DNA from 3 places in the Aquipseudomonas alcaligenes genome. Region 1 is predicted to be linked to each of the others. Evidence: predicted binding sites of a transcription regulator. Region 1 holds the regulator's gene; each other region holds the start of a gene.

What was found. The regulator FliA, encoded in region 1, starts transcription of late flagellar genes. The targets are predictions, from matches to a motif close to CTAAAGTTTNNNNNNNNNNNGCCGNTAA.
Region 2: AAG092_RS08770 (flagellin) is a predicted target of FliA. The motif match lies at 7,085-7,112, and genes of this name have one in related genera.
Region 3: AAG092_RS00480 (methyl-accepting chemotaxis protein) is a predicted target of FliA. The motif match lies at 1,240-1,267, and genes of this name have one in related genera.

What each region holds. Positions count from the first base shown of each region.
Region 1 covers NZ_CP154874.1:189,916-200,132, reverse strand. Annotated here, with positions in the region: gene AAG092_RS00995 (ParA family protein) at 1-226, opposite strand, end outside; gene motD (flagellar motor protein MotD) at 278-1,159, opposite strand; gene AAG092_RS00985 (flagellar motor protein) at 1,173-1,913, opposite strand; gene AAG092_RS00980 (chemotaxis response regulator protein-glutamate methylesterase) at 1,913-3,031, opposite strand; gene AAG092_RS00975 (chemotaxis protein CheA) at 3,071-5,272, opposite strand; gene AAG092_RS00970 (protein phosphatase CheZ) at 5,302-6,090, opposite strand; gene AAG092_RS00965 (chemotaxis response regulator CheY) at 6,110-6,484, opposite strand; gene fliA (RNA polymerase sigma factor FliA) at 6,567-7,310, opposite strand; gene fleN (flagellar synthesis regulator FleN) at 7,307-8,140, opposite strand; gene flhF (flagellar biosynthesis protein FlhF) at 8,238-9,557, opposite strand; gene flhA (flagellar biosynthesis protein FlhA) at 9,570-10,217, opposite strand, start outside.
Region 2 covers NZ_CP154874.1:1,796,665-1,806,881, reverse strand. Annotated here, with positions in the region: gene AAG092_RS08810 (hypothetical protein) at 1-714, shown strand, start outside; gene AAG092_RS08805 (CBS domain-containing protein) at 807-1,241, shown strand; gene creD (cell envelope integrity protein CreD) at 1,449-2,795, shown strand; gene AAG092_RS08795 (hypothetical protein) at 2,844-3,149, shown strand; gene AAG092_RS08790 (glutathione S-transferase family protein) at 3,232-3,852, opposite strand; gene AAG092_RS08785 (DUF4212 domain-containing protein) at 4,012-4,278, shown strand; gene AAG092_RS08780 (sodium:solute symporter family protein) at 4,287-6,053, shown strand; gene AAG092_RS08775 (ion channel) at 6,098-7,027, opposite strand; gene AAG092_RS08770 (flagellin) at 7,184-8,668, shown strand; gene AAG092_RS08765 (NADPH-dependent FMN reductase) at 8,665-9,225, opposite strand; gene AAG092_RS08760 (hypothetical protein) at 9,430-9,609, shown strand; gene AAG092_RS08755 (PaaI family thioesterase) at 9,634-10,065, opposite strand; gene AAG092_RS08750 (alpha/beta fold hydrolase) at 10,095-10,217, opposite strand, start outside.
Region 3 covers NZ_CP154874.1:81,361-91,577, reverse strand. Annotated here, with positions in the region: gene AAG092_RS00480 (methyl-accepting chemotaxis protein) at 1-1,138, opposite strand, end outside; gene AAG092_RS00475 (DUF3859 domain-containing protein) at 1,335-1,796, opposite strand; gene AAG092_RS00470 (amidohydrolase family protein) at 1,861-2,883, opposite strand; gene AAG092_RS00465 (substrate-binding periplasmic protein) at 3,001-3,858, shown strand; partial or broken gene AAG092_RS00460 (methyl-accepting chemotaxis protein) at 4,493-5,380, shown strand; gene AAG092_RS00455 (OsmC family protein) at 5,433-5,828, shown strand; gene AAG092_RS00450 (pirin family protein) at 5,830-6,690, shown strand; gene AAG092_RS00445 (hypothetical protein) at 6,708-7,193, opposite strand; gene AAG092_RS00440 (HD-GYP domain-containing protein) at 7,229-8,227, opposite strand; gene AAG092_RS00435 (PAS domain S-box protein) at 8,224-10,217, opposite strand, start outside.

The sequences.
Region 1 (10,217 bases):
TGGCCGGCAGGTCCCGCGGCACATTGCCCTGGTGCAGGAACAGGTCGTAGTTGCTGTGCTCCAGGGTATCCGGATCGTGGCCGAAATAGCTGGTCATCGACCCATGCGGATCGAGGTCGACCACCACCACGCGCTTGCCGGCATCGGCCAGCAGGCCCGCCAGGGCGATGGACGTGGTGGTCTTGCCGACCCCACCTTTTTGATTGGCTACTGCCCAGACTTTCATCGTCATCGTCCTCCCGGCGCGGTCATGCCTTACCGAGAACTGATAGGCGCCTCATGGCGCAGGCGTCGAAATATTGGCGGGACCGGTCACCGGCGCCGCCACTGGAGCTGGCGGTGCAGATTGCGTGCCAGCCCGCTGCAGTGCGGGGTCCGCCTGGGCCTTGGCACTGCCGACCCCGCTGATACTGCGCCGAACATCGAGATTGCGCGAGATCACCAGCACCACCCGGCGGTTGCGCGAGCGCCCCTCCTCGGTGGCATTGTCGGCCACCGGCTGGAACTCGCCATAGCCGACCGCCGCCAGACGCCCCGGGTTGACCCCGTCCATCGCCAGCATCCGCACTATGCTGGCCGCCCGCGCGGTGGACAGCTCCCAGTTGCTGGGGAACTGCGCGGTATTGATCGGCAGGTTATCGGTGAAGCCCTCCACGTGGATCGGGTTCTCGTAGGGCGCGAGGATCTTCGCCACCTTCTCGATCAAAGTGAAGGCCGTCTCGTTGGGCACCGCGTCGCCGCTGGGGAACAGCAGACTGGAATTCAGTTCGATCTCCACCCACAGCTCATTGCCGCGCACGGTCAGCTGCTCGGAGGCGATCAGATCGCCGAAGGCATCGCGCATGCTGGAGGCGATCTCCTGCAGTGGGTCGCTCGGCTCCTCGCTGGCGCTGCCGTTGGGATTGTCCTCGATCATCGAGCGGTCGGGCTCGGTGGTGCGCGGCTTCTCGTCGCCGATGGGAATCGGCTTGATCGCCCGCTCCGGCTCGCTGAACACCCCGACCAGGCTCTCCGACAGCACCTTGTACTTGCCTTCGTTGATCGAGGAGATCGAGTACATCACCACGAAGAAAGCGAACAGCAGGGTGATGAAGTCCGCGTAGGACACCAGCCAGCGTTCGTGATTCTCGTGCTCTTCGTGATTGCGCCGCCGGGCCATGCGCCCTACCCCGTCAGTCCATGAAGCCTTGCAGCTTCAGCTCGATGGAACGGGGGTTCTCACCCTCGGCGATGGACAGGATGCCTTCCAGCAGCATCTCGCGATAACGCGACTGACGCATGGCAATGGCCTTGAGCTTGTTGCCCACCGGCAGCAGCAGCAGGTTGGCGAAGGCGACGCCGTAGATGGTGGCGACGAAGGCTACGGCGATACCGCTGCCGAGCTTGCTCGGGTCGGCCAGGTTGCCCATCACATGGATCAGGCCCATCACCGCACCGATGATACCGATGGTCGGTGCATAGCCGCCCATGCTCTCGTAGACCTTGGCCGCCTGAATGTCACGGGCCTCCTGGGTATACAGGTCGACTTCGAGGATGCTGCGGATGGCCTCCGGCTCGGCACCGTCCACCAGCAGCTGCAGGCCCTTGCGCGCATAGGGGTCGGTCTCGATGTCGGCCACCGACTCGAGGCCCAGCAGGCCCTCCTTGCGCGCGGTCATGCTCCAGGCCACCACGCTGTTGATGCCACCGGCCAGGTCGATGCGCGGCGGGAAGATGATCCAGCGCAGGATCGCCAGCGCGCGCTTGAAAACCGCCATCGGCGCCTGGATGAAGGCGGCACCCAGGGTACCGCCGATCACGATCAGTGCCGCAGGGCCGTTGACCAACGCGCCAGCATGCCCGCCTTCCAGGTAGTTGCCGCCGATGATGGCGACGAAGGCGAGGATGACGCCGATGAGGCTGAGTACATCCATCAGACGCAGGCCTCGGCCAGGTGCCGGCCGATCTCGTCGAGGCCGTACACGGCGTCGGCCAGGTTGGCCTTGACCACCGCCATGGGCATGCCATAGATCACGCAGCTGGCCTCGTCCTGGGCCCACACCTGGCTGCCGCTCTGCTTGAGCAGGCGCGCACCCTCGCGGCCATCGGCGCCCATGCCGGTGAGCACCACGGCCAGCACCTTGTCGCTGAACGACTTGGCCGCCGAGCCGAAGGTGATGTCGACGCAGGGTTTGTAGTTGAGACGCTCATCACCCGGCAGGATGCGCACCGCACCGCGCGGATCGACCATCATCTGCTTGCCACCGGGCGCCAGCAGGGCCAGGCCAGGACGCAGCACATCGCCATCCTCGGCTTCCTTCACACTGATCCGGCACAGTTTGTCCAGGCGCTCGGCAAAAGCCTTGGTAAAGGCTGCCGGCATGTGCTGGATAAGCACGATGGGCGCCGGAAAATTGGCCGGCAGCTGGGTCAGTACGCGCTGCAGGGCCACCGGGCCACCGGTGGAAGTACCGATGGCCACCAGCTTGTAGGACTTGCGCTTTGGCGCCGCACCCTGAGCCGGAGTCGCCGGTGCCACGCTGGGCCGGCTGGAAGGGGCCGCGGCGGGTGTGGCGCTACTACGCGCTGTTGCCTGGGGCGCGGCAGCCGGCGCCGGGCTGGCCGCGGGACTGCTGAAAGTACTGTAACGCCGGTTGCTGCGGGCGATGGTATGGACTTTCTCGCACAGCAGCGCCTTGACCTTCTCTGGGTTGCGCGAGATGTCCTCGAAGTTCTTCGGCAGGTAGTCCACCGCGCCGGCATCCAGCGCATCGAGGGTGACGCGGGCGCCCTCGTGGGTCAGCGAGGAGAACATCAGTACCGGGGTCGGGCAGCGCTGCATGATGTTCTTGACCGCCGTGATGCCATCCATCATCGGCATCTCGTAGTCCATGGTGATCACGTCCGGCTTCAGCGCCAGTGCCTGATCGATGGCCTCGCGACCGTTGGTGGCGGTACCAACCACCTGAATATCGGGGTCGGCGGAGAGAATCTCCGAGACCCGGCGGCGGAAAAAGCCGGAATCATCCACCACCAGGACCTTGACTGCCATAAACACTCCAGAGGGACTGGCCGAGCCAGCCGCGAACGATCAGATACGACGCGCGTAGCGCTTGAGCATGCTCGGCACGTCGAGAATCAGGGCGATGCGCCCGTCACCGGTAATGGTAGCGCCGGACATGCCCGGGGTGCCCTGCAGCATCTTGCCCAGCGGCTTGATCACCACCTCCTCCTGGCCCACCAGCTGGTCGACCACGAAGCCGATGCGCTGGCTGCCAACGGTGAGGATGACCACATGTCCCTCGCGCTGCTCCTCGTCGACCGCGCCATTGACCAGCCAGCGCTTGAGGTAGAACAGCGGCAGCGCCTTGTCGCGCACGATGACCACTTCCTGGCCGTCCACCACGTTGGTGCGCGACAGGTCGAGGTGGAAGATCTCGTTGACGTTGACCAGCGGGAAGGCGAAGGCCTGGTTGCCCAGCATCACCATCAGGGTCGGCATGATCGCCAGGGTCAGCGGCACCTTGATGACGATCTTCGAGCCCTGGCCCTTGGCCGAGTGCACGTTGATGATGCCGTTGAGCTGGGAAATCTTGGTCTTCACCACATCCATGCCAACACCGCGGCCGGACACGTCGGAAATTTCGGTCTTGGTCGAGAAGCCCGGGGCGAAGATCAGGTTGTAGCACTCGGTCTCGCTCAGGCGATCGGCCGCGTCCTTGTCCAGCAGCCCCTTCTCCACCGCCTTGGCGCGGAGGATCTCCGGGTCCATGCCCTTGCCGTCGTCGGAGATCGACAACAGGATGTGGTCGCCCTCCTGCTCGGCCGACAGCACCACGCGGCCAGCCCGCGCCTTGCCTGCGGCCTCGCGTTCCTCGGGGCTCTCGATGCCATGGTCGACGGCGTTGCGCACCAGGTGCACCAACGGGTCGGCGAGGGCCTCGACCAGGTTCTTGTCGAGGTCGGTTTCTTCGCCGACCAGCTCCAGGTTGATCTCTTTCTTCAGGTTGCGCGCCAGGTCGCGAACCAGGCGCGGAAAGCGGCCGAAGACCTTCTTGATCGGCTGCATGCGGGTCTTCATGACCGAGGTCTGCAGGTCCGCGGTGACCACATCGAGGTTGGACACGGCCTTAGCCATGGCCTCGTCGCCGCTGTTCAGGCCCAGGCGCACCAGGCGGTTACGCACCAGCACCAGCTCGCCGACCATGTTCATGATCTCGTCCAGGCGTGCGGTATCGACGCGCACCGTGGTTTCCGCCTCGCTGGGGGCGGCGGCCGCAGCGGCAGGAGCCGCGGCGGGTGTCGGCTTGGCGGGCTCGGGCTTGGCTGCGGGTTTGGCAGCCACGGGCTTGGCCGGCTCCACCTTCTTGGCTGCAGGCGCCGGGGTCGCCGCTTTGATTGCAGGCGCCTCTTCCACGGCGCCGGCGAACTTGCCCTTGCCATGCAGCTGGTCGAGCAGCGCCTCGAACTCGTCATCGGTGATCTCGTCGCCACCGCTCGCCGCAACCGGAGCAGCTGGGGCTGCCGCTTTGGCTGCGGGGGCCTCTTCCACGGCGCCGGCGAACTTGCCCTTGCCGTGCAGCTGGTCGAGCAGCGCCTCGAACTCGTCGTCGGTGATCTCGTCAGCAGCGGATGCAGCAGCCGGGGCCGCCGCTTTGGCTACCGGGGCCTCTTCGGCCGCGCCGGCGAACTTGCCCTTGCCGTGCAGCTGGTCGAGCAGCGCCTCGAACTCGTCATCGGTGATCTCGTCGCCACCGCCTGCGGCGGGAGTCTCGGCAGCCGGCTGGTCGCCGATGGCATCGAGCAGCTGCTCGAACTCACTGTCGGTGATATCGCCACCGGGTGCCGCTTCGGCCACCGGCTCGGGCTCAGGCTCAGGCTCGGCAGCCTGCTCGTCGGCGCTCTCCGGTTCGGCCAGGCGTGCCAGCGCGGCCAGCAGCTCGGGAGTGGCCGGGGTCGGCTCGGTGCGTTCGCGCACCTGACTGAACATTTCGTTGACCGCATCCAGCGCCTGCAGGACCACGTCCATCAGCTCGGCAGTGACCCGCCGCTCACCCTTGCGCAGGATGTCGAAGACGTTCTCCGCGATGTGACAGCACTCCACCAGCTCATTGAGCTGGAGGAAGCCGGCGCCACCCTTGACCGTGTGGAAACCACGGAAGATGGCATTGAGCAGGTCCATGTCATCCGGCCGGCTCTCCAGCTCGACCAGTTGCTCGGACAGCAGCTCAAGAATTTCGCCGGCCTCTACCAGGAAGTCCTGGAGGATTTCTTCATCGGCGTCGAAGCTCATCGGTGCGCTCCAAAGGCTCTTCTAGAGCCCTAAAATCCAAGGCTGGACAGCAGGTCGTCGACATCGTCCTGGCTGGACGCGACGTCATCACGCTTATCGGCATGAATCTGCGGACCTTCACCCTTGGAAGGCTCTTTTTGTTGTTCTTGCTCGGCACGCAGCGCCTCCAGGTCATGCTCGATACCGGCGAAGCGGTCGACATGGCTGGCCATCAGCATCAGCTTGAGCAGGTCGCGCTCCACTTCGGTGACCAGCTGGGTCACGCGCTTGATCACCTGCCCGGTGAGATCCTGGAAATCCTGGGCCAAGAGAATGTCGTTGAGGTAGCCGGACAGACGCTGGCTGTCACGCTCGCTGCGAGCGAGGAAGAGTTCGATGCGCTTGGCCAGGTCGCGGAAAGCGTCGGCGCCCATCTCGCGGCGCATGAACTTGCCCCAGTCGGCAGACAGGGCCTGTGCCTCATCGCCCAGGTCGTTGACCAGCGGCGCACTCTGCTCGACCAGGTCCATGGTGCGGTTGGCCGCTTTCTCGGTCATCTGCACCACATAGGACAAGCGCTCGGTGGCGTCGGTGATCTGCGAGATCTCCTGCGCGTGCGGATTGCGCGGGTCGATCTGGAAGTTGACGATCGAGTTGTGCAGTTCGCGGGTGAGCTTGCCGACTTCCTGATACAGGCCGTGGTCGCGCGCCTTGTTGAGCTCGTGGATCAGGCTGACCGCCTCGCCGAAACGGCCCTTCTCCAGGCTCTCGACGAGTTGGGTGGCATGCGCCTTCAGGGTCGATTCGAGTTCGCCCAGGTGTGAATCATCGTGTGCCATAGCGCCCTCGCGGCGATCATCAGCCGTTAACCCGTTCGAAGATCTTCTCGATCTTCTCCTTCAGCACCTGGGCGGTGAACGGCTTGACGACATAGCCATTCACGCCAGCCTGGGCGGCCTCGATGATCTGTTCGCGCTTGGCCTCGGCGGTCACCATCAGCACCGGCAGATTCTTCAGGCGCTCGTCCGCACGCACCGCGCGCAGCAGGTCGATACCGGTCATGCCGGGCATGTTCCAGTCGGTCACCAGGAAGTCGAAACTACCGCTCTGCAGCATGGGCAGGGCCGTATTGCCGTCGTCGGCCTCGGCCGTGTTGGTGAACCCCAGATCACGCAGGAGGTTCTTGATGATCCGTCGCATCGTCGAGAAATCGTCAACGATGAGGATTTTCATGTTCTTGTCCAAGTCGACCTCCGTACAGTCCTAAACGCCACCGGCACCCCGGGACGTCGCAAATCTTGAAACCGGCTCTTCGTCAGCTGGCCCGCCACTCACCCAGACGTGCGCGCAAACGGGCGGCGCACTGGCTGTGCAACTGGCTGACCCGGGACTCGCTGACCCCCAGAACTTCGCCGATTTCCTTCAAATTCAATTCTTCGTCGTAGTACAGCGCCAGCACCAGCCGCTCGCGCTCCGGCAGGTGGGCGATGGCATCGGCCAGCGCCGCCTGGAAACGCTCGTCTTCCAGGCCGTGCAGGGGACCGCTGTGGCTACTGGCATCCTCGAGCAAACCGCCATGCTCGCCGTCCTGCATCAGGTCGTCGAAGCTGAACAGGCGGCTCCCCTGAGTGTCGCCAAGGATGCCGTAGTAATCCTCGAGACTCAATTGGAGTTCGGCCGCAACCTCTTGATCTTTAGCGTCTCGACCGGTTCTGGCCTCGATTGCGCGGATGGCATCGCTGACCATGCGGCTGTTGCGGTGGACCGAGCGCGGTGCCCAGTCACCCTTGCGCACCTCGTCGAGCATGGCGCCACGGATGCGGATGCCGGCGTAGGTCTCGAAGCTGGCGCCCTTGCTGCCATCGTATTTCTTCGAGGCCTCCAGCAGGCCGATCATGCCGGCCTGCATCAGATCGTCGACCTGCACGCTGGCCGGCAGGCGCGCCAGCAGGTGATAGGCGATGCGCTTGACCAGCGGCGCGTATCGCTCGATCAGCTGGTGCTGGGAATCCTGCGCTTGCGCCTTGTTGTACATGCGAAGTCCACTGGCTGCTGTCATACGGCCGTCCCCGCGATCGGCTGCTGCACCAGACGCTCGACGAAGAACTCCAGATGGCCGCGCGGGTTGGCCGGAAGCGGCCAGGTGTCGACTTTCTGGGCAATCGCCTTGAACGCCAGTGCGCATTTCGAGCGCGGGAAGGCTTCGTACACCGCGCGCTGTTTCTGCACGGCCTTGCGGACGGATTCGTCGTAGGGAACGGCGCCCACGTACTGCAAGGCCACATCGAGGAAGCGATCGGTCACCTTGGTCAGTTTAGCAAAGAGGTTGCGCCCTTCCTGCGGGCTGTGGGCCATGTTGGCCAGGACGCGGAAGCGGTTCATGCCGTAATCGCGGTTGAGCAGCTTGATCAGCGCGTAGGCGTCGGTGATCGAGGTCGGCTCGTCGCAGACCACCACCAGCACCTCCTGGGCGGCACGGACGAAGCTGACCACGCCGTCGCCGATGCCGGCGGCGGTGTCGATTACCAGCACATCAAGGTTGTCGCTGATGTCGCTGAAGGCCTGGATCAGGCCGGCATGCTGTACCGGCGACAGCTGCACCATGCTCTGCGTACCGGATGCCGCGGGCACGATGCGGATGCCGCCGGGCCCTTGCAGCAGCACGTCCTTGAGGTCGCACTCGCCGTTTATCACATCGGCCAGGGTGCGCTTGGGCGTCAGGCCGAGCAGTACGTCGACGTTGGCCAGGCCCAGGTCGGCGTCCATCAGCATGACCCGGCGACCGAGGTCGGCCAGCGCCAGCGACAGATTCACCGACACGTTGGTCTTGCCGACGCCGCCCTTGCCGCCAGTGACTGCGATCACCTGTACGGGATGCATACTACCCATGTTCTTCTCTTACCTTGTCTTGCCTGGTCTGGGCTGGTCGGGCAACTACACCGACCTGTTCCTACACACTAGAACGCCTTGCGCGCCACCGCCTGCCCTACCCCGCGCGACGCGGGTGGTAGAAGCCGGCAAACATGTCGGCCATGGCTTCCTCGCTCGGATCTTCCTCGGTCTGCAGGCTCACGGCGCGACTCACCAACTGGTGGCTGCGCGGTACCTGCAGATCGTCCGGAATCTTCGGCCCGTCAGCCAGATAGGCTACCGGGAGATGCTGGCTGATGGCCAGCCCCAGAACTTCACCTAGATTGGCCGCCTCGTCCACCTTGCTCAGGATGCAGCCGGCCAGGCCGCACTGCTTGTAGCTGTGATAGGCGGCCTTGAGCACCTGGGCCTGGCTGGTGGCAGCCAGCACCAGGTAGTTCTTCGCCTTCAGGCCGCGCGCAGCCAGGCTCTCCAGCTGCAGGCGCAGGGCCGGGTCGTTGCCCGGCAGGCCGGCGGTGTCGATCAGGATCACCTTCTTGCGCGCCAGCGGTGCCAGGGCCTGGATCAGCGACTGGCCCGGATCGACCTGGGTCACGGAAACGTTGAGGATGCGGCCGAGGGTCTTGATCTGCTCCTGGGCGCCGATACGGAAGCTGTCCATGCTGACCAGGGCGATGCTCTGCGAGCCGTACTTCAGCACGTAGCGCGCGGCCATCTTGGCCAGGGTGGTGGTCTTGCCCATGCCGGCCGGGCCGACCAGGGCGATCACCCCGCCCTCCTCCAGCGGCTCGACCGCCGGGGTCTTGATCGCATGGGCCAGATGGGCCAGCAGCATGCGCCAGGCCTGGCGCGGATCGGCGACCTTGGCCACGCGCTCCAGCAGCGCCTTGGACAGCTCGGCGGACAGGCCCATGCGCTGCAGGCGACGCCACAGGTTGGCCTGCTGCGGCTTGCGGTTCTGCAGCTGGCCCCAGGCGATGGAGCCCAACTGCACCTCGATCAGTTCACGCAGACCGTGCAGCTCGAAGCGCATGGCATCCAGGGCGCGCTGGTCGACCGCGGCGGCGGTCGGCTTGCTGGCAGCCTGCGGAGCGGCCACCGGGCGCTGCACCTTGACCGCAGTGGCCGGCAGCTCGGGAGCGATCAGCGATTCGTTGGCGAACAGCTGGCGATCCTTGCGCTCGTCGGCCACCGCGCGGATGGTCAGCTCGGCCTGGGCATTGGCGATCTTCGCCTGGGTCTTGCGCAGCTCGGCCTCCAGCGCCGGGTTGGGCGTACGCGCCGGGGTGGCCGGCTGGTAGTCCAGCGCCGCGGTCAGCTCCACGCCGCCGGCCACGCGGCGGTTGCCGATGATGGCGGCGTCGGCGCCCAGTTCGTCACGCACCAGCTTCATGGCGGTACGCATATCGGCGGCGAAGAAGCGTTTGACTTGCATGGCTTAGAACCCTCAGTTCTGGCCGACCGTGGCGACGATCGTGACCTGCTTGTTGTCCGGTATTTCCTGGTAGGCCAGTACATGCATGTTGGGTACGGCGAGCCGCGCGAATCGCGACAGCATCGCCCGGACCGGGCCGGCCACCAGCAGGATCACCGGCTTGCCGAGCATTTCCTGGCGCTGCGCCGCTTCCACCAGGGAGCGTTGCAGCTTCTCGGCCATTCCGGGTTCGAGGAGGATGCCATCCTCAGAGCCCTGACCGGCCTTCTGCAGGCTATTGAGCAATAACTGTTCCAACCTGGGCTCCAGAGTGATCACAGGCAGCTCCGGCTCTAGTCCCACAATGCTTTGCACGATTGCACGGGCCAGTGCGACGCGAACCGCGGCGACCATCGCGGCGGGATCTTGACTCTTGCCGGCGACATTGGAGATGGCCTCGGCGATGCTGCGGATATCGCGCACCGGCACCTGCTCCTGCAGCAGCGCCTGCAGCACCTTGAGCAGGGTCGACAGCGAGACCATGCCCGGCACCAGCTCCTCGGCCAGCTTCGGCGAGGTCTTGGCCAGCAGCTGCAGCAACTGCTGCACCTCCTCATGGCCGATCAGCTCATGGGCATGCTTGTGCAGGACCTGGTTGAGGTGGGTGGCGACCACGGTGCT
Region 2 (10,217 bases), 1.6 Mb from region 1:
GGCCAGGCGCTGCTGCTGGTGCGGCGGGTCGATCCGGCGCGCAGCGAGCCGGCCGCCCAGGGCGGCTGGCGCGGCTATGGCGAGGGGCCGGGCATAGTGCTGCGGATCAACGACCCGCGCGCGCTGTTCGGCTACCCGGTGGGCCGGGATGCGCTTGGCGACTACTACCAGGTGGCGGTCAAGCCGCGGCGCCTGCAGGGCATGCCGGTGCTGCAGGTCGGCAACAAGGATGTGGTGGTGGTGCACAAGCCGGGGCGCAAGCCGTTCACCCATGTCAGCCGGCAGCGTTATCTCGAGGGCCTGCTGGGCAGCGAGCGCGAGCACCTCGCCGGGCTGCAGCAGCAACTGGCCGCGGCCGGCGATGCCGAGAGCCGCCAGCAGCTGCAGCAGTTCATCCGCCAGTGGCAGGGCACGGTGGCGCAGAAGCAGGCGCTGCTCGACGGCATGGGCGAGGCCGAGCGGCGCGCGCCGACCTGCCAGAGCAGCAGCCAGCGCCTGGGCCAGCTGTTCGCCGCCTGCAGCGACCCCGCCGCGGTCTACTATGTCAGCCCCGCCGCCGACTACTTCCAGACGGGCCTGCCGGCCAGCAGCGTGCAGCTGCTGACCCTGAGCGTGGTCAACAAGGGGTTCCTCAACGACCACACGCTGGGCCTCAAGGTACGCCAGGCCGTGGCCCAGCTCGATCTGCCGGCCCTGCAGCGGAGTCTCGACTGAGCTGCGCTATGCTTCGTCACAGGCGGGGCCGGCCGGCAGGCTGGCAGGAATCCTGCTTGATGGGGAACGACCACAGCCCGGGGAGGCGATGCATGAAGACCGTTGCAGAACTGCTCAGAACCAAGACCAATGCCTATCTCTACAGCGTCACACCGGACAGCTCGGTACTCGACGCGGTCAAGCAGCTGGCCGAGAAGCGCATCGGTGCGCTGGTGGTGATGGCCGGAGGACGCCTGGTGGGCATCGTCAGCGAGCGTGACTATGTGCGCAAGCTGGCCGAGCTGGAGCGCGCCGCCTTCGATGCCAAGGTCAGCGACATCATGACTGCCGAGGTGATCACCGTCGGCCCGCGCGACAGCGTGCAGCACTGCCTGCAGCTGATGAGTGATAGGCGCCTGCGCCACCTGCCGGTGGTCGCCGAGGGCGAGGTGATCGGCCTGTTGTCGATCGGCGACCTGGTCAAGCAGACCATCGACGACCAGGCCAGCCTGATCCAGCAGCTGGAGCAGTACATCCGCGGCGAGTGACAACGGGCTTTGCGCCGGCCCGGCGTGGTTGAAGCCAGCCGCGGGATGCTCACCACGCCACAGTGATTTCCGCTCCTTCGGCCCGCCTGGTCTGACTCCGGCAGTCCTCGCGGCCACACAAACTCCACACAGTCTCCACATTTCGCGCATGGCGCCGCCACGGGCGCCGTCGAGACTCTCCCCACGGTCCAACCCAAGGAGAGTCCCATGAACCGCAACCTGCTGCTCAAGCTCGGCGCCATCGCCGCGCTGATCTTCCTGCTGATGATTCCCATCCTGATGATCGACGGCATGATCGAGGAGCGCCAGAGCCTGCGCGACGGCGTGCTGGAAGACATCGCGCGCAGCTCCAGCTACAGCCAGAAGATCACCGGCCCGCTGCTGGTGGTGCCCTACCGCAAGACGGTGCGCCAGTGGAAAACCCACGCCAAGACCGGCGAGCGCTACCTGGAGGAGGGCGAGGCCAGCGGGCGCCTGTACTTCCTGCCGGAGCGCCTGGCCCTGGGCGGCGACATCAGCACCGAGCTGCGCGCCCGCGGCATCTACCAGGCGCGCCTGTACCACAGCAACAGCCGCCTGGCCGGCCACTTCGCCCTTCCGGCCAACTTCGGCGTGACCGAGGATATCGGCGACTACCGCTTCGGCGAGCCCTTCGTCAGCGTCGGCATCAGCGACATCCGCGGCATCAAGAACAATCTGGTGCTGCAGCTGGGCGAGCGCCGGCTGCCGTTCCAGCCGGGCAGCGCCGACCCGCTGCTGGGCGCCGGGGTGCATGCGCCGCTGCCGCTGGCCGTGGCGGACACCCACCAGGCGCAGCGCCTGGAGTTCGCCTTCGACCTGCTGCTGCAGGGCACCGGCCGGCTCGACATCGCCCCGGTCGGCCGCGAGACCCTGGTCGACCTCAGTGCCGACTGGCCGCACCCGAGCTTCGTCGGCGAGTACCTGCCGAGCGAGCGCGAGATCACCGCCACGGGCTTCTCCGCGCGCTGGCAGACCAGCTTCTTCGCCACCAACATGGAGGAGGCCCTGGCCGCCTGCACCAGCGGCGGCGAATGCCACGCCTTCGAGAGCCGCCAGTTCGGCGTCAGCTTCGTCGACCCGGTGGACCAGTACCTCAAGAGTGACCGCGCGCTGAAGTACGCCCTGCTGTTCATCGCCCTGACCTTCGCCGGCTTCTTCCTCTTCGAGGTGCTCAAGCGCCTGGCCGTGCATCCGGTGCAGTACGGCCTGGTCGGCCTGGCGCTGGCGATGTTCTACCTGCTGCTGCTGTCGCTGGCCGAGCACATGGCCTTCGCCCAGGCCTATGTGCTGGCGGCCGCGGCCTGCGTGCTGCTGATCGGCTTCTACGTCAGCCACGTGCTGCACAGCTGGTTGCGTGGCGCCGCCTTCACCGCCGTGCTGGCCGGGCTCTACGCCATGCTCTACGCCCTGCTGTCCGCCGAGGACTACGCCCTGCTGATGGGCTCGCTGCTGGTGTTCGGCCTGCTCGCCACGGTGATGCTGCTGACCCGCAAGCTGGACTGGTACGGCCTGGGCAAGCCGGCCGCCGCCTGATATCGACCGGGCGCGGCGGCTGCCGCGCCCCTCTGCGAGGAGATCGCCATGTTTCGTCTGCTGCTGCAGTTCTGCGCCTGTTTCGCCCTCGGCCTGGTGGTGGCCGGGCTGCTGCTGATCGGCCTGATGTTCTTCGGCCAGTTCGACCTGATCCACGGCCTCAACTTCACCGGCCGGCCGCTGGCCTGGCTGGCCCTGCAACTGCTGCCGGCCGGCTTCTGGGCGGAGCTGACCGGGCTCGCCGACGCCGCGAGCAACCCCCACGTGCAGTCCTTCCTGCAGCTGTGCGCGGCCCTGGGGCAGGTGGCCCTGCTGCTGGCCGCCGGCTTCTTCCGCCTGTGGTACCGGCCATGAGCGGGCATCTGGGCCTGCGCGAGGAGGCGCGCCGCGCGCACCTGCTGGCGCGGCGCATCGCCCGCCTGTTCCCGCGTGCGCCTCAGGCGGGGGCGCTGGCCTGCATCGAGGGGCGCCGCTCGACCTCGGCGAACCAGGCGGCCAGGCCTGGGTAGCGCTGGCGCCAGCCCAGCTGCGGCTGGCGCAGATCGAGGTAGCCGAGGGCGCAGGCCAGGCCGATGGCAGCGATGTCGAAGTGACTGGCGAGCTCGGCCAGGCAGTCGTGTTCGAAGTAGGCCAGGCTGCGCTCGATCTTGTCCTGCTGTGCGTCTTCCCAGAGCTCCCAGCGCTTGTCCGCGGGACGCAGGAAGGTCTCGTAACGCAGCAGCACGGCGGCGTCGAGGATGGCGTCGGCCAGCGCGGCCAGGCTGAGGCGGCGCCAGCGTGCATGGCCGCTCGGCGGGATCAGCGGCGCGCCGACGTGCTGGGCGTCAAGGTAGTCGAGGATCACCCGGCTGTCGTAGAGCAGCGAGCCGTCGGCCAGGCGCAGGACGGGGATCTTGCCTGCCGGGTTGCCCTGCAGCACCGCGCTGCTGGGGTTCACCGGGGTCAGCTGTACCTCCTGCAGGGCCACGCGGTCCTGCTGGCCGGTCTCGTGCAACAGGACCCGCACCTTGCGCACGAAGGGCGAGGCAGGGGAGTGGAACAGGGTCATGGTGCTCATGGGGCCTCCGCGGCGTCTGTGGCTGTGTTCAGGCTGGCACCCGGAGCCGCGCAGGGCAATGCCAGGGGCGTATGCGACCAAAGTCTAGTGGCCGATAGCGAACGGCTTGCTAGGGTCTAACCGGCTCCAGAACAAAAACAACAATCCCCGGAGGTCCCCATGTCCTTGTCCAAGCAAGAGGCAGCCGCTGCGTATTGGAAAGCCAACCTGCGCCTGATGCTGTCGCTCCTCGTGGTCTGGTTCGCCGTGTCCTACGGCGCCGGCATCCTGTTCGTCGAACAGCTCAACGCCATTCAGTTCTTCGGCTTCCCCCTGGGCTTCTGGTTCGCCCAGCAGGGTTCCATCTACACGTTCGTGGCGATGATCTTCTTCTACGTGTGGAAGATGAATGCCTACGACCGCAAGTACGACGTCCACGAAGACTGAGGCCGCGCATGGATACCCAAACCCTGATCTACCTGATCGTTGGCGCCACCTTCGCCCTCTACATCGGTATCGCCATCTGGACCCGTGCCGGCTCCACCAGCGAGTACTACGTGGCCAGCAAGGGCGTGAGCCCGGTGATGAACGGCATGGCTACCGGCGCCGACTGGATGAGCGCCGCCTCCTTCATCTCCATGGCCGGCATCATCGCCTTCGCCGGCTACGACGGCTCGGTCTACCTGATGGGCTGGACCGGCGGCTACGTGCTGCTGGCCATGTGCCTGGCGCCCTACCTGCGCAAGTTCGGCAAGTTCACCGTGCCCGAGTTCATCGGCGAGCGTTACTACTCGCAGACCGCGCGGGTGGTAGCGGTGATCTGCGTGATCTTCATCTCCTTCACCTACGTGGCCGGGCAGATGCGCGGCGTCGGCATCGTCTTCTCGCGCTACCTGGAAGTCGACATCAACACCGGCGTGATGATCGGCATGGCCATCGTGTTCTTCTACTCGGTGCTGGGCGGCATGAAGGGCATCACCTACACCCAGGTGGCGCAGTACTGCGTGATGATCTTCGCCTACATGGTGCCGGCCATCTTCATCTCGATGATGATCACCGGTAACCCGATCCCGCAGCTGGGCTTCGGCAGCGAAGTGACCGGCACCGGCCAGAGCGTGATCGAGCGTCTCAACGGCCTGGGCGCCGAACTGGGCTTCAGTGCCTACACCGATGGCAGCAAGTCGACCATCGACGTGTTCTTCATCACCATGGCGCTGATGGTCGGCACGGCCGGCCTGCCGCACGTGATCGTGCGCTTCTTCACCACCCCGACGGTGAAGGACGCGCGCAAGTCCGCCGGCTACGCCCTGCTGTTCATCGCCATTCTCTACACCACCGCGCCGGCCGTGGCGGCTTTCGCCCGTACCAACCTGTTCACCTCGGTGCCGAACGTGGCCTACCAGGAAGCACCGGCCTGGCTGAAGACCTGGGAGAACGCCGGTCTGATCGCCTGGATGGACAAGAACCAGGACGGCGTCATCCAGTACGGCCCCGGTGCGCCCTTCGCCGGCAAGCCGGAGTTCAGTGCCGAGCGTGGCGCACACAACGAGCGCCTGCTCACCAACGCCGCCACACCGGCAGCCAACGAACTGTATGTCGACAACGACATCATGGTGCTGGCCAACCCGGAAATCGCCGATCTGCCGGGCTGGGTGATCGCCCTGATCGCCGCCGGTGGCCTGGCCGCCGCGCTGTCCACTGCCGCCGGCCTGCTGCTGGTGATCTCCACCTCGATCTCCCACGACCTGCTCAAGAGCAACATCCGGCCCAACATCAGCGAGAAGGGCGAGCTGCTCGCCGCGCGCATCGCCGCCGGTGTCGCGGTGGTAGTGGCCGGCCTGTTCGGCATCTACCCGCCGGCCTTCGTCGCCCAGGTGGTGGCGTTCGCCTTCGGCCTGGCGGCGGCCTCGTTCTTCCCGGCCATCGTCATGGGCATCTTCTCCAAGACCATGAACAAGGAAGGGGCGATTGCCGGCATGGTGGTGGGGCTGGCCTTCACCTTCAGCTACATCGTCTACTTCAAGTTCATCGAGCCGACCGCCACCGCGGCCGACTGGTGGTTCGGCATCTCGCCGGAGGGTATCGGCACACTGGGCATGCTGTTCAACTTCGCCACCGCCGTCGTGGTGGCCAAGCTGACCAGCGCGCCGCCGGAGCGCATCCAGCACCTGGTAGAGGACATCCGTGTGCCGCGTGGCGCCGGCGCTGCCATCGACCACTGAGCCCTGTCACAGACCGCGCCCCGGCTCGCCGGGGCGTTGGCATTTCAGCGCGTCATCTTCTTCACGAACACCACCACGAACAGGGCCATGGTGAAGCTGCCGGCGAACGCCTCGAAGGCGGCGATGGGGCGCGCCAGGCCGTGCGGGGTGATGTCGCCGTAGCCCAGGGTGGTGAAGGTCACCACGCTGTAGTATAGGCAGTCGAGCAGGTCGCCCAGGTTGGCCGCCCAGCCGCGTTCCAGGGCCAGGCCCAGCGGCAGGTCGCCGTGGCGCACGCCGACCAGGAAGAACAGCAGGCCGCAGGCCAGGATCAGGCCGAGGGAGAACAGCACCACGTTGAGCGGCTTCTCGCCATAGCCGCAGAACAGGTCGACCAGCCAGGACAGCAGGCGTCTTCCGCTCAGGCGCGGCATCTGCAGGCGGCGCATGGCCATCTCGCGGTGGAAGAACTGCCCTGCCTGCTCGAACAGGCCGGCCTTTTCCAGGCGCAGGCGCAGGTTGCGGTAGGTCTCCTCGGCCTCCTCGAACAGCTGCCGCGCGCCCGCCGCGTCGCCGTCCCGGCGGCGCTCGCGGCCGCGGCGCTCCTGGATCAGCTGGCGGTCCCAGACCACGTTGTCCAGCCGCGCACCCTCCAGGCGCACGCCCAGCAGGTTGCAGTCGCGCAGGTCGGCGCAGTGCAGGTTGGCGCCGCGCAGGTCGGCCTTCATCAGCGAGCTGCCGCGCAGGTCGAGGGCGAACAGGTGGGCGTTCTGCAGGTCGGCGCGGTACAGGTCGGCGCCCTGCAGCTCCCAGCCTTGGCGCTGGCCATGGTTGACCAGGTCGATGCCGGCGAGGTCGGCGTACTTGAGGCGGAAGCCGTGCATCGGCTGGCCGCTGCGCGCCCGCGCCTGCAGCGCCTCGACCAGCGACCCGGCCTGGCGCCGGTCCTGGTCCGGGTCGAGCCAGTCGCTGTCATCGAGCTGCTCTGTGTTCATGGCGTTCTCCTGCACATGAGACAAGCCTAGTCGTCTCCGTGTAGGGGGATGAACGGTCTAAAGCTTTTCCTAACACCGCCGAAGAGTCTGACGATAAGTCGTAAAAGATTTGGTGGCCGCGACTATGGAGTGGTTGTTGCTCAAAGGACTGTTCGGATGGCGTTGACCCTCACCAACGTATCGTCACTCGGCGTTCAGCGTGCGCTGAACGAGTCGACGCGTGCGCTGGAAACCTCGATGCAGCGGCTGTCCACCGGCTTACGCATCAACAGCGCCAAGGACGATGCGGCCGGCCTGCAGATATCCAATCGTCTGGGCAGCCAGATAAGTGGCATGGGCGTGGCGGTGCGCAACGCCAACGACGGCATCTCCCTGGCGCAGACCGCCGAGGGTGCGCTGCAGCAGTCCACCAGTATTCTTCAGCGCATGCGCGACCTGGCCCTGCAGGCGGCCAATGGCTCCAACTCGGGCAGCGAGCGCGACGCCCTGCAACAGGAAGTGGCGCAGCTGCAGCAGGAACTGACGCGCATTGCCGAGACCACCAGCTTCGCCGGACGCAAGCTGCTCGACGGAAGCTTCGGCGCCCAGGCTTTCCAGGTCGGCGCCAACGCTTTCGAGACCATCCCCGTCGGCCTGGGCAACTTCCGCGCCGATCGCCTGGGCAGCCATGTGCGCGACCTGGTCAATGGCACCGCCGGCAGCGCGACCGGCGATCAGCTGGGCGGCCTGCTGCAGCAGGCCGGAGCCCTGCCGGACAACGACGTGACCGGCGAACTGACCATCGCCGGCCGCAAGACCCTGAGCTTCGACGTCTCCGGCTCGGCCTGGGAGGTGGCGCGCGCGATCAACAAGCGGTCCGACGCAACCGGGGTGGTGGCGGATGCGCGCACTCTGCTGCAGCTGAGCTTCAGCGGCGACGACCACTACTCCTTCGACCTGTACGGCTCCAACGAGGATGCGGTGAGCATCAGCGCCGAGATCGAGGACGGCGACCTCGGCCTGCTGGCCGATGCGATCAACGCCGAGTCGGCGCGTACCGGGATCAGCGCCAGGGTCGAGGGCGATCGGCTGTGGATGACCAGCGAGCGTGGCGACGATATCGCGCTGGAGAATTTCCAGTCCCGGGACGTCGGTACGGCCCAGGCACAGAACTTCGACTACGAAGGCGGGGAAGAGCTCATCGCCTCGGTCGCCACCCTGACCGACGACTCCGCCATGCGCGCCATCGGCGTGGTTCGCCTCAATAGTGCCAAGGGCTTCAGCACCGCGGTGGATGTGGCGACTGTGGATGGCAGCACGGCGACCAACACCAGCCGCTTCGAGCAGATCAACGAGGTGGACCTGCTCACGGATGTCGGTGCACAGACGGCGATCGGTTTGATCGATGGGGCGTTGAGTACCATCGACAGTGCCAGGGCGGATCTCGGCGCCGTGCAGAACCGTCTTGAATACACCATCGCCAACCTGCAGAACATGGCGGAGAACCTCTCCGCCGCGCGCAGCCGGATCAGGGATACCGACTATGCGACCGAGGTGTCCAACCTGGTCCGGCAGCAGATACTGCAGCAGGCGGCGACCGCCATCCTGGCCCAGGCCAACCAGCGGCAGCAGGCCATTCTCAGCCTGCTGCAGGGTCTCTAGCCCTTCACATGCCGCTCCACCCAGGCGGCGTAGGCGTCGATGAACTTCTGCAGGAAGCCCTCGATGCCGGCGTCCAGCTTGCCGCTCTCGTCGAAGAACTTGCCGGCGCCGCCCAGGTAGGACTCGGGCTGCTGCAGCATGTAGACGTCGAGGAAGACCATCGACTGGCGCAGGTGGTGGTTGGCGCCGAAGCCGCCGATGGCGCCCGGCGAGGCACTCAGCACGGCCCCCGGCTTGCCGCCGAAGACGCTCTGGCCATAGGGGCGCGAGCCGACGTCGATGGCGTTCTTCAGCACGCCCGGCACCGAGCGGTTGTATTCCGGGGTGACGAACAGCAGGGCGTCGGCGGCTTTCACCTGCTGGCGAAAGCGCGTGTAGGCCTCGGGCGCGGGGCTGACGTCGATGTCCTCGTTGTACAGCGGCAGCTCGCTGATCTCGACCAGCTCCAGCTGCAGCGAGGGCGGCGCCAGTTCGGCCAGGGCCAGTGCCAGCTTGCGGTTGATCGAGGCCTGGCGCAGGCTGCCGACCAGGACGGCGACCTTGTAGGGCGTGCTCATGCGGATTCCCTCGCGGGTGGGCGGAGCTGAAACTATAGCCCCGGCGCGGTTGACGCGGCCGCCGACTGCGCAGAAATTGATCAGGTGCCAGTGCCGAGCTGGCCACGCGAACAATGGTCATCTGCGACGCACAGACTGACCCGACAAGAACAAGACCGATGCCTACCGAACTGCCGACAGTCCACCACTGTTGAGGAATTCGTCATGGATACATTCGATCTGTTCGACCCGCGCTACCAGCTGGAAGCCGAGGAACCCGCGCCCACGCCGCGGGTGCACGAGGAAATCCAGCTGACCCTGCTGTCCCTCGAACGCCTGGCCGGGCAGCTGCGCGAGCGCGTCGGCGAGCCCGCGGCGCCGCGCGGCCGGCACCGCTCGGACTGACCGCGGCCGTGCGCCCCCGGCCGGCTAGCGCAGGATCATGCAGGTGGCGGTGCCGTAGGCGTAGAGGGTGCCGTCCTCGTCGCGGATGCTGCCTTCGGAGATGACCAGGCGTGAGCTGACGTTGATCACCTTGCCTTCGGCGCGCAGCGTGCGGTTGAAGGGGATGGCCTTGCTCATCTTCACGTTCAGCTCGATGGTGCCGTAGCTCTCGCCCGCGCCGAGGGCGGTGTGGGTGGCGCAGCCGGTCACCGAGTCCAGCACGGTGGCGGCGAAGCCGCCATGCACGCCGCCCAGGGGGTTGGTGTGGCGCTCGTCGGCGGTGACGGCGAAGACCACGCGGTTGGCCTCCACGATTTCCACTTCCATCGGCATGGTCTTGGCGATGCCGGGCTTGGGGAAGTGGCCGGCGGCGAAGGCCTGCATGATCTGCAGGCCGGTCATCTGTTGCGGGTTCATCACGCGGTTCTCCGGGTAGGGGCGGCCGCTCAGGCGGCCTGGCGGTTGTGCTGCAGTTGTTCGAACCAGCCCAGCGCCTCGTCCCACAGCGCGCTGGCGCTGCTGCGAAAGTAGCCCATGTGGCCGATGGCGCCGAGGCCCTCGGCCTGGGA
Region 3 (10,217 bases), 110 kb from region 1:
CACGGATCACGTCGAGCACCTGGCTGATGTTGCGTACCTGCTGCGCCAGCTGCTCGACCTCATGGGCGCTATCGGTCACCTCGGTGGCCAGACGGCTGATGGAATCGACGGTCTGGCGCACCTGCTCGCGGCCATGCTGGGCCGTACGGTCGGACTCGCGCGAAGCCTCCGAGGTGCTGACGGCATTGCGCGCCACCTCTTCCACTGCCGAGGTCATCTCGTTCACCGCAGTGGCAGCCTGCTCGATCTCGGCATTCTGCTGATGCAGGCCACGGGTGGAGTCCTCGGTGACCGCGTGCAGCTCCTCGGAGGCGGATGCCAGCTGGTTGGAGGAGTCGGCGATGCTCTGGATGGTGTTGCGCAGGCTCTGCTGCATGCCACGCAGAGCACTGAGCAACTGCGCAGGTTCATCCTCACCGATGATGTCGAACTTCTGTGTCAGGTCGCCGGAAGCCACCACCTGCGCCACCGCCACCGCCTCGCCCAGGGGGCGCACGATGCTGCGGGTCAGCATCAGGGCCAGGAAGATGGTCGCCGCCAGTGCCGCGACTATCAGCAGGATCACCAGCTGCGTCGCATCCGCGTAGACGTCACTGCTGAGCTGGGCCGCCTCCGCGGCTCCGTTGTTGTTCAGCTCGGTCAGGTCGCGCAGCAGGGCCGCCATGTCCGCGGCATGCTGGTTGAGCTCGCCGCTGGCGACGGCGATCGCCGAATCGACGTCGTCCTGGGCCGAAAAGCTCATGAGCTTTTCCTGCTCGCTGAAATAGGCCGACTGCTTCTGCTGGTAACGCTCATACAACTGGCGCTCCTCATCCAGGCTGAGTAGTGCCTCGTAGCGCGCCTGTGCCTGGCCCAGGTCGGACCTGAGCTGGTTGAGCAGAGCGGTGTTCTGCGCCAGGGCGGCCGGCTCGCGAATCACGATCAGGCGCAGGGTGGCCGTACGGATACGCAGGATGTTCTGCCCCATGTCGTTGAGCGCCGCGATACTGGGCAGCCAGACCTCCTTGACCTCGGCCGCGGCGCCATTCATGCGCTTCATCTGCAGCAGGGAGAAGCCCCCGACCAGCACCACCAGCAGTGCCAGGATGGCGAAGCCCAGGCCGGCTCGTGTGGCGATTTTCATATTTCTCAGAGACATGACGGGTTTCCTGATGGTTACTGGGCAATCTGAGGATAGTCGTAAGCTGCGGCAGGTCTTGGCGCCGGCTTGGCAAGCGGAAGATCCGTCTCGCCCTCTGCGTATCGGCCGTCACCGCCACGCCTTGAGCCAACTGCCCATAACGCGAAAGGCCCGGGCGCTGCTGCGGCCGGGCCTGGGTACGACATGCCGGGGATCAGCGCACCTGGAAGCGCTGCTCGACCAGCTTGCGGTCGCCCTGAAACACCATGAACTGCCACTCGCCCGGCACCACCTCGTGGTGTTCGGTGAACTCGAAGGCCATCACGTCCTGCGGCGCGCCGACCACCAGCTTCTGCATCAGCTCGATCTTGTCCTGGCGCTTGCCGTCCGGGCCCACCAGGCCGGGGGTGAAGTACATCAGGGTCAGCGGCTGCTCCGTCTCGGTCTTGCCGACCAGGCGGTAGCGCACGCCGAACTTGGTGCCCAGCCGCGCCGGCACCTGGTCGGTCTGCTCGATCGGCTGGTTGGCACGGGTCAGCACGCGCTCGCCCGGCTGCGGATCCTTGAACTGGGTGGCGAATACGCCGTACTCGATCGGCCCCTCGACACGCACTTCGGCCAGGGCCAGGTTGGCGGAAAGGCCCAGGGCCAGGACGGTCAGGCTGAACAGTTTCATCTCGCGCTCCTTGTTGGAAGATCGGGCGCGAGGCTATGACGCCGCGGTTACAGGCTGATGACAGTCAGTCAGCCAACTCGGCCCGGCGCTGGCGTGGCAGCACGGCGAGGAAGTTGTCGCGCGCCACCCGCCGCGCCACATCCTCCGGCAGGGCATCGAGGAAGGGGCGGAACTCGGCGAAGTAGTCCCCCAGGCCGTCGAAGCGGCCGACCACGTCCGAACCCAGCATGAAGCGCGTCGGGTAGCGACGTACCAGCTGCAGCCAGGCCGGGTCGGCCCGCCCCTCGGTATCCAGCAGATAGGGTCGCAGCACGCTCCAGGACAGGTCGATGTACAGGTTGGGGTACTGGGCGAGCAGGCGCTCCAGCGTCGGCAGGAGGAATTCCAGCCGCTCCTGGTGTCGATGGATCTCCAGGCTGGTGCCGGCATGCGCCCAGATGAAGCGCACGTGCGGGTGGTTGCGCAGCGGCTCCTCGAGCTCCGCCAGGTACAGCGGGTTGCGCTCGCGCTTGGAGGTGATGTTGCTGTGCAACAGCACCGGCAGGTCGTACTCGACGGCCAGGTGGTAGACCCGCGTCATGGCCTCGTTGTTGGCCCGCGGGGTGTCGCCGTAGGTCAGTGCGGTGAGGTCGTCGTGACGGGTGAAGACTTCGCCGATGCCCTGCCAGAAGCCGGGGTCCAGCTCCAGCATGCGGCGGATATGCGCGTCGGCATTCTTGTCGGTGGGGTTGAAGCCGCTGAGGAAGGGATGCAGGCGCCGGCGCTGCTCGGCCGGCAGGCGCTTCACCGCAGCCGCCACCAGCACGTCGGTGGCGCTGTACCAGTAGGCGCCGGCATCGTCGCCGGCGTAATAGCGCGGGCGCTTGGGCTCGTCCTCGTGCCATTTCTTGGCCACCGGGATGCCGGTGATCAGCGCATGCTCGACCCGCCCGGCGTCCATGGCCCGCAGCAGCGGGGCCATGCCCTCGCTCTCCTGGAAGAAGTCGACGTAATGCAGGTGGGCGTCGCTGAAGCGGTAGTCGCGGGCGCTGGCCTGCAGCGCGCAGAGCGCGAGCAGGCCGCCGAGCAGCAGTCGATGAACGAACAATGGCGGTCCTCCCTGGCAATCGAGCAAGGGTAGACTGCCGGCTTGCGCCGCCGTTCACTGGCGGCCGGCGCAACCAGGGGCCATCATGCCTCTACGCCACCTTGCCAGTGCCTGCGCATGATCCTGCCCCGCCTCGCCGCCCTGCTCGTCCTGTTCTCGCCCACGCTGGCCGCCGAGACCCTGACCTATCCGCTGCACTCCAACGGCGTCGACCCCGAGGCCTATGTGGTCGAGCTGCTGCAGCAGGCCCTGGCCAGGAGCGGCGGCGACTACCAGCTGCGCCCCTCGCCCCGGCCGATGCCGCAGAGCCGCGCCGAGCAGTCGCTGGAGCAGAACGACGGCAACGTACAGCTGATGTGGAGCATGACCACCCGCGCCCGCGAGGAGAGCCTGCTGCCGGTGCGTATTCCGATCTACAAGGGCCTGATCGGCTGGCGCATCCCCCTGGTACGGCGCGAAGACAAGAACTGGCTGGCCCAGGTGCAGGGTCTGGATGATCTCAGACCGCTGCGCTTCGGCCAGCGCGCCGACTGGCCCGACACGCGCATCCTGCGCAGCAACGGCCTGCAGGTGATCACCAGCCAGAGCTACGACAGCCTGTTCCGCATGCTCGATGCCGGGCGCTTCGATCTGTTCCCGCGCGAAGTGGTGGTGGTCTGGAACGAACAGGCCCAGGCCGCCCGCGAAGGGCTGGCGCTGGAGGTCGACGAGCACATCGCCATCCACTACCCCACCGCCTTCTACTTTTTCACCTCGCGCGCCCGTACCGACCTGGCGCAGGCGGTGGAACGCGGACTGGAGGCGATGATCGCCGACGGCAGTTTTGCTGCGCTGTTCCAGCAGCACCACGACGCCACCCTGGAACGCGCCAGACTGGACCAGCGCAAGGTGATCGAGCTGGAAAACCCCGACCTGCCGCCACAGACGCCGTTCCAGCGCAAGGAGCTGTGGTACCGGCCCAATGCACCGCAATAGCGCCTGGCGAGCCGAATTGGCGCAAACCTGACGACAGACCGACGGCGCCAGCCTTGTGACGCAGCGCACAGTGCATGATGGCACCCGGCTTGCACTTCTCCCCACAGAACTCTCAGGGAGATGCACCATGCTGCAGTTGTTGCGCAAACCCTCGCGCCGCGAGCGGGACGAAGAAGCCCTCGCCGCCCTCTTCAGCGGCCACGACCTGACCACCCGCCTGCCCGAGCAGCAGCCCTGGATGGGCCGCCTCAACCGCTTCAGCGATGGCCTGCACCAGCGCATCCGCACCAGCCTGGGCGCCGCCGTCGGCATCACCGCCCACGCCCCGCAGCTGGCCAGCATCGCCAGCGCCAACCAGGCCAGCGGGCAGAGCCTGGCGCAGTCCTCGGAGCTGATCGCCAGCGCCAGCGAGCAGGTCACCACCACCCTGGACGCCGAGCTGGTACCCGGCGCCGCCGAGGTGGCGCGGCTCTCCGGTGAAGTCGCCAACACCCTGCGCCAGTGCCAGCAGAGCGGCCAGAGCGTACTGCGCCAGGTGGAGGCCATCGGCGCCTGCGAGCAGGAACTGGCCGAGGTGATCGGCAACCTCACTGCGCAGCTGGAAGAGGTCAGCAAGGTCATCGGCGTGATCGCCAGCATTTCCCAGCAGACCAACCTGCTGGCGCTCAACGCCGCCATCGAGGCGGCCCGCGCCGGCGAACACGGCCGTGGCTTCGCCGTGGTCGCCGAGGAAGTGCGTCGCCTGGCCGGCCACACCACCGAGGCCACCGGTCAGGTCGGGCAGATCATCGAACGCTTCCGCGACGGCATGGACCAGCTCGGCGGCGCCGGCGAGCGCATGCACCAGGCGGTGGAGGACGGCCGTGCCGGCATGCTGCAGGTCGGCAGCGGCCTGGACAGCACGCGCCAGGCCATGGACTGCCTGGATGAGCGGGTCGGCCATATCGCCACCGGCACCGAGCAGATCGGCGCGGCGGTGCGCTCGATCAACGGCGACGTGCAGCAGATCGCCCAGGTCGCCGGCGACCTGCTCGGCAAGGCCGGCCAGGTACTGCGCCACAGTCAGGCCGTGCGCGAGGACGGCGACCGCCTGCTGCAGGGCCTGGGCGACTTCCGCCTGGAGCTGCACCGGGCGGTGCAACGCAGCGTCGAGCAGCTGGCCGGCGACGCGCGCCTGGCCGGCGAGGTGGCTGGCGCCGAGCGCCTGCTGGCCGACACCCTGCGCCGCGATGCACGCTTCGAGCTGTTCTACCTGGTCGACGCCAGCGGCGTGCAGCTCTCGGAAAACATCTTCGCCGCCGACGTGCCGCACCAGGACGCGCCGAGCTGCCGGGGCCGCGACTGGAGCCAGCGCCCCTGGTTCCGAAGCGTGGCGGATGACCTGCGCAGCCATATCACCCCGGTCTACCGCTCCTCGGCCACCGACGACTTCTGCTTCACCGTCTCGGTACCCATCCTCGGTGGCGATGGCCGTCTGCTGCGCGTGCTGGGCGCCGATGTGCGCCTCTCCGTGCTGGTCTGAGACGCGCCGCCTGGGCTAGGCTGGAGCCATCCAACCTAGCCCGGGAGCCACCATGATCCGTATCAGTACCGAGTCCGGCCTGCGCCACAGCATCGAGATCGGCGAGCACCTGCTGCACACCGACGTACCCGAGTCCTTCGGTGGCACGGCCTCCGGCCCCGAGCCGCACGACCTGTTCGACGCCGCCCTCGGCGCCTGCAAGGCCCTGACCCTGATGCTCTACGCCAGGCAGAAGGGCCTGGCGCTGGATAGCCTGGACGTGCGCGTGGTCCGCGACGACAGCCAGGAGCGCCAGGGCATCTACCGCCTGGCCGTGGAACTGGACCTGCACGGCGCCCTGGACGAGGAGCAGCGCCAGCAGCTGCTGCGCATCGCCGACAAGTGCCCGGTGCACAAGCTGATGACCAGCGCCGAAGTGCAGGTGGAAACCCGCCTGGGCGAGGCCTGAGATGAGCGAGCTGCTGCTGATCCGCCCCAGGGCCGAGGACATCGCCGGCCAGCCGATCCTGCGCCCGCTGCCGTCGGCCAGGTGCCGCAGCGTCGGCCCCTTCGTGTTCTTCGACCATATGCTGGAAAAGGTCTATGCCCCCGACAGCGGCATGAACATCGCCCAGCACCCGCATATCGGCCTGTCCACCCTCACCTACCTGTTCGACGGCGAGCTGCAGCACAAGGACAGCCTGGGTTCCGACCAACGGGTGCAACCCGGTGACGTCAGCTGGATGACCGCCGGCCGCGGCGTCGCCCATGTCGAGCGCACGCCCGCTCAGCTGCGGCAAAGGGGTTCACGGCTGCACGGCCTGCAGGTGTGGCTGGCCCTGCCGCAGGAGCTGGAGGCGTGCGAACCGGGCTACAGCCACCACCCCGCCGCCAGCCTGCCGCGCCGCGAAGCCATGGGCGTCGCCATCACCCTGATCGCCGGCACAGGCTTCTGCCTGCAGTCGCCGGTGCCGGTGCCCTCGCCCACCCTCTACGCCGAACTGAAGCTGGCCGCCGGCGCCAGCCTGCTGATTCCCGCCGAGCACCGCGAGCGCGCGCTGTACCTGATCGAGGGCGAGGCCCAGCTGGAAGGCGAGGACCTGCCGCTGCGCGGCCTGGCCGTGCTGCCCGAGGGTGAGGAACTGCTGCTTTCCGCCTGCGGCGAATGCCACCTGGCGCTGATCGGCGGCGAGCCGCTGGGGCCGCGGCGCATGTACTGGAACTTCGTCGCCAGCGATGCGCAGCAGCTGGAACAGGCCAAGCAACGCTGGGCCGCCGGCGACTGGCCGCAGGTGCCGGGCGAACAGGCACGCATCGAGCTGCCCGGCTAGGTGCAGCTCGGGCTGGGCTAGCGATCGGCCTGGGCCAGCGCCGCCTCCTCGTCGGCCAGGCGCCGGATATAGGCGGCGAAGTCCGGGTCCTCGCCACGCAGCAGGTGCGGCAGGCGCTCGCGGAAGTCCTCGCGGCGACTCCACTCGCGCATGTAGTCCTCCCAGGAATGCCAGCGCCTGCGCTGCTTGGCGTCCATGTCGTTCTGGTAGGCGAGCAGGTAGGCGCGTTCGAACAGCGAGATCAGCATGTCGAAGATCACCCACATGCGCTCACGCTGCTCGTCGCTGAGATCGGGCGTGGCGTTCTGGCTGCGCAGGCGCAGGTCCGGGTTGGCCAGTACCACTTCGAGGAAGTCGATGTAGGCGTCGGAGATCTGCTGCCAGATGGCCTCCTCCTCGTTCTCGCGCTCCTTGCGCTGCTCGAAGAGAAACACGCCGATGGCGAACGGCAGCGCCACCACCGTGACTATGTAGGACAGCAGCTCCCAGCTGGGCAGGCTCATGAGGGTCTCCAGAGGAACGAGGCGGCCATTGTGCCCTACTCCGTCTCCGCCCAGCGCTCCTTCACTTCCAGGATCGCCGGCAGGATGCCGAGGAACAGCTCGACCAGTTGCGGATCGAAGTGCCGGCCACTCTCGCGACGGAGGAACTCCAGTGCCTCTTCTACCGGCCAGGCCGGCTTGTAGGGGCGCACGCTGGTCAGCGCATCGAACACATCGGCGATGGCGACGATGCGCCCCTCCAGGGGAATGGCCTCGCCGGCCAGGCCGTTGGGGTAGCCGCTGCCATCCCACTTCTCGTGGTGGGTCAGGGCGATGCTGCGGGCCATGCGTAGCAGTCCGGACTCGTGCTCGCCGATGATCTCGGCGCCGATCTGCGCGTGCTGGCGCATCACCTGCCACTCGGCCTCGTCGAGCTTGCCGTTCTTCTGCAGGATGGCGTCGGGGATGCCGATCTTGCCGACGTCGTGCATCGGCGCGGCATTCAGCAGGTCGTCCGCCTCCACCTCGCCGAGGCCGGCGGCCCTGGCCAGCAGGTGGGTGTAGTGACTCATGCGGATGACGTGCAGGCCGGTCTCGTTGTCCTTGTACTCGGCCGCCAGGCCCAGGCGCTGGACGATCTGCAGACGGGTCTGGCGCAGCTCGTCGACCCGCACCAGCGACAGGTGGGTACGCACCCGCGCGCGCACGATGGCCGGGCTGACCGGCTTGGTGATGTAGTCCACCGCGCCGACCTCGAAGCCCCGCGCCTCGTCCTCGACATCGGCCAGGGCGGTGACGAAGATCACCGGGATGGCAGCCGTGGCCGGCTGCGCCTTGAGCCGGGCGCAGACCTCGTGGCCGGTCATGCCCGGCATCATCACGTCCAGCAGGACCAGCGCCGGCGCCTCGCGCGCGGCCAGTTCCAGGGCCTTGCCACCGTCCTTGGCGAACAGCAGGCGGTAGTCGTCCTGCAGGATCTGCCGCAGAACCTGCAGGTTGGTCGGCTCGTCGTCCACCAGCAGCAGCTTGGGACGGGTATCGGCGGGTCGGATCATGGGGCCTCTCCGGACTGCAGTTCCAGCCAGCCGAGCAGCTCGGCCAGCAGCGCGTCGGCGCGCTCGAAGTCGAAATCGTCGATCGCCTGCTCCAGGCCCCTGGCCTGGGCGGTCGGCAGCGCGGCGATCAGCCGTTGCAGGGCCTGCTCGGCCAGTTCGCCGTGGCCCAGGGCGGCGCGTGCCTGCTCGATCAGCGGCGCCAGCTCGGCCAGTGCCGGTAACGGTGCCGCTTCGTCCACAGGCAGCGCCTGCTCCTGCGGCAACTCGCCCGGCAACTCGCCGAGGGCGGCCTGCAGGGCCAGCAGCAGCCCGCCGGCCGAGGCGGCCACCTTGCCCTTGAGCGCATGTTCCAGCTGCCCGGCCAGGCGGCTGACGCGCAGCAGCGCGAGGTTGGCGGCGGCGCCGCGCAGGCGGTGCACCAGCTCGATGGCGGCCTGCGGCTCGGCATCCTGCAGCAGGCGCTCGATGTCCACGCAGCTGGCGCGATGCTCGTCGAGGAAGCGGCGGATGGCGGCGACCATGGCCGCCTGGCTGCCCCACAGCTGCAGGCCGCGCGGCCAGTCAATGGCGATGTCCGGCGCGGCCTCGGCGGCGGCCGACGGCGGCACCGACGGCACCGGCGCCAGGCCGATGACGCGGGCCATCTCGGCCAGCAGCTGGTCCATCTCCAGCGGCTTGGAGGCGAAACCGTCCATGCCGGCCTCGCGCGCGGCGAGACGGTCCTGCTCCAACACGCTGGCGGTCAGGGCAATGATCGGCGTCGGCGCCAGACCCTGCCGTGCCTCTTCCTGGCGAATCCGCCGGGTCGCCTCCAGGCCGTCCAGGCGCGGCATCTGCACGTCCATCAGCAGCAGGTCGAAGCCACCGGTGCGGAAGGCCGCCAGCGCCTCCTCGCCATCGCCCGCGGTCACCACCCGGTGGCCGAGCTGGCCGAGGCTCAGGCTGAGCAGTTCGAGGTTCTGCGGCACATCGTCGGCGGCCAGGATGCGCAGCGGCGGCAGGCCGAGGCTGGCGGCCCGTGGCGCGGCCGCGCTGGCCTGACCGGCCGGCAGCGGCAGCTCGACACGGAACAGGCTGCCTTCGCCCAGGCGGCTCTCCACGGTGATGCGCCCGCCCATCAGCTCGGTCAGCTGGCGGGCGATGGTGGTACCCAGGCCGGTACCGCCGAAGCGCCGGCTCATCGAGGCATCGGCCTGGGCGAAGGGGTCGAAGATGTGCTGCAGGCGGTCCGCGGCGATGCCGATGCCGCTGTCGCGCACGGCGAGCAGGACCTTGCCCGGCGCGCCGCTGACCTCCAGGCGCACCCAGCCGCTTTCGGTGAACTTCACCGCGTTGCCCACCAGGTTGGTCAGCACCTGCTGGATGCGCAGCGGGTCGCCGCGGAAGTGCTCGCCGAGGCCGGCCTGGTAGTCCAGGCTGAGGCTCAGCCCCTTGGCCTCGGCGCTCAGGCGCAGGGCGTCGCAGACCTGGCGGCACAGCTCGGGCAGGGAGAAGTCGAGGCTCTCCAGCTCCACCGCGCCACGCTCCAGCTTGGCGGTGTCGAGGATATCGTTGAGCAGGCCGAGCAGCGAGCGCGCGGCCTGGCGCACGGTGCCCAGGTGGCGGCGCTGCAGGTCGTCGAGGCGGGTGCCGAGCAGCAGCTCGGTGAAACCGATGATGGCGTTCATCGGCGTGCGGATCTCGTGGCTCATGTTGGCGAGGAAGGTGGTCTTGGCCTCGGCCGCCTGCTCGGCGCGCTCCTTGGCGTCGCGCAGGGCCTCCTCCATCTCGCGGCGCTGGCTGAGGTCGGTGGCGAACTTGACCACCTTGAACGGCTTGCCGTCGGCATCGAAGATCGGGTTGTAGGAGGCCTGGATCCACACCTCGCGCCCGCCCTTGGCCAGCCGCAGGTACTCGCCGCTGTCCAGTTCGCCGCGCGCCAGGCGCGCCCAGAACTCGTCGTAGGCGCCACTGTCGACGAAGGCCTGCTCGCAGAAGATGCGGTGGTGCT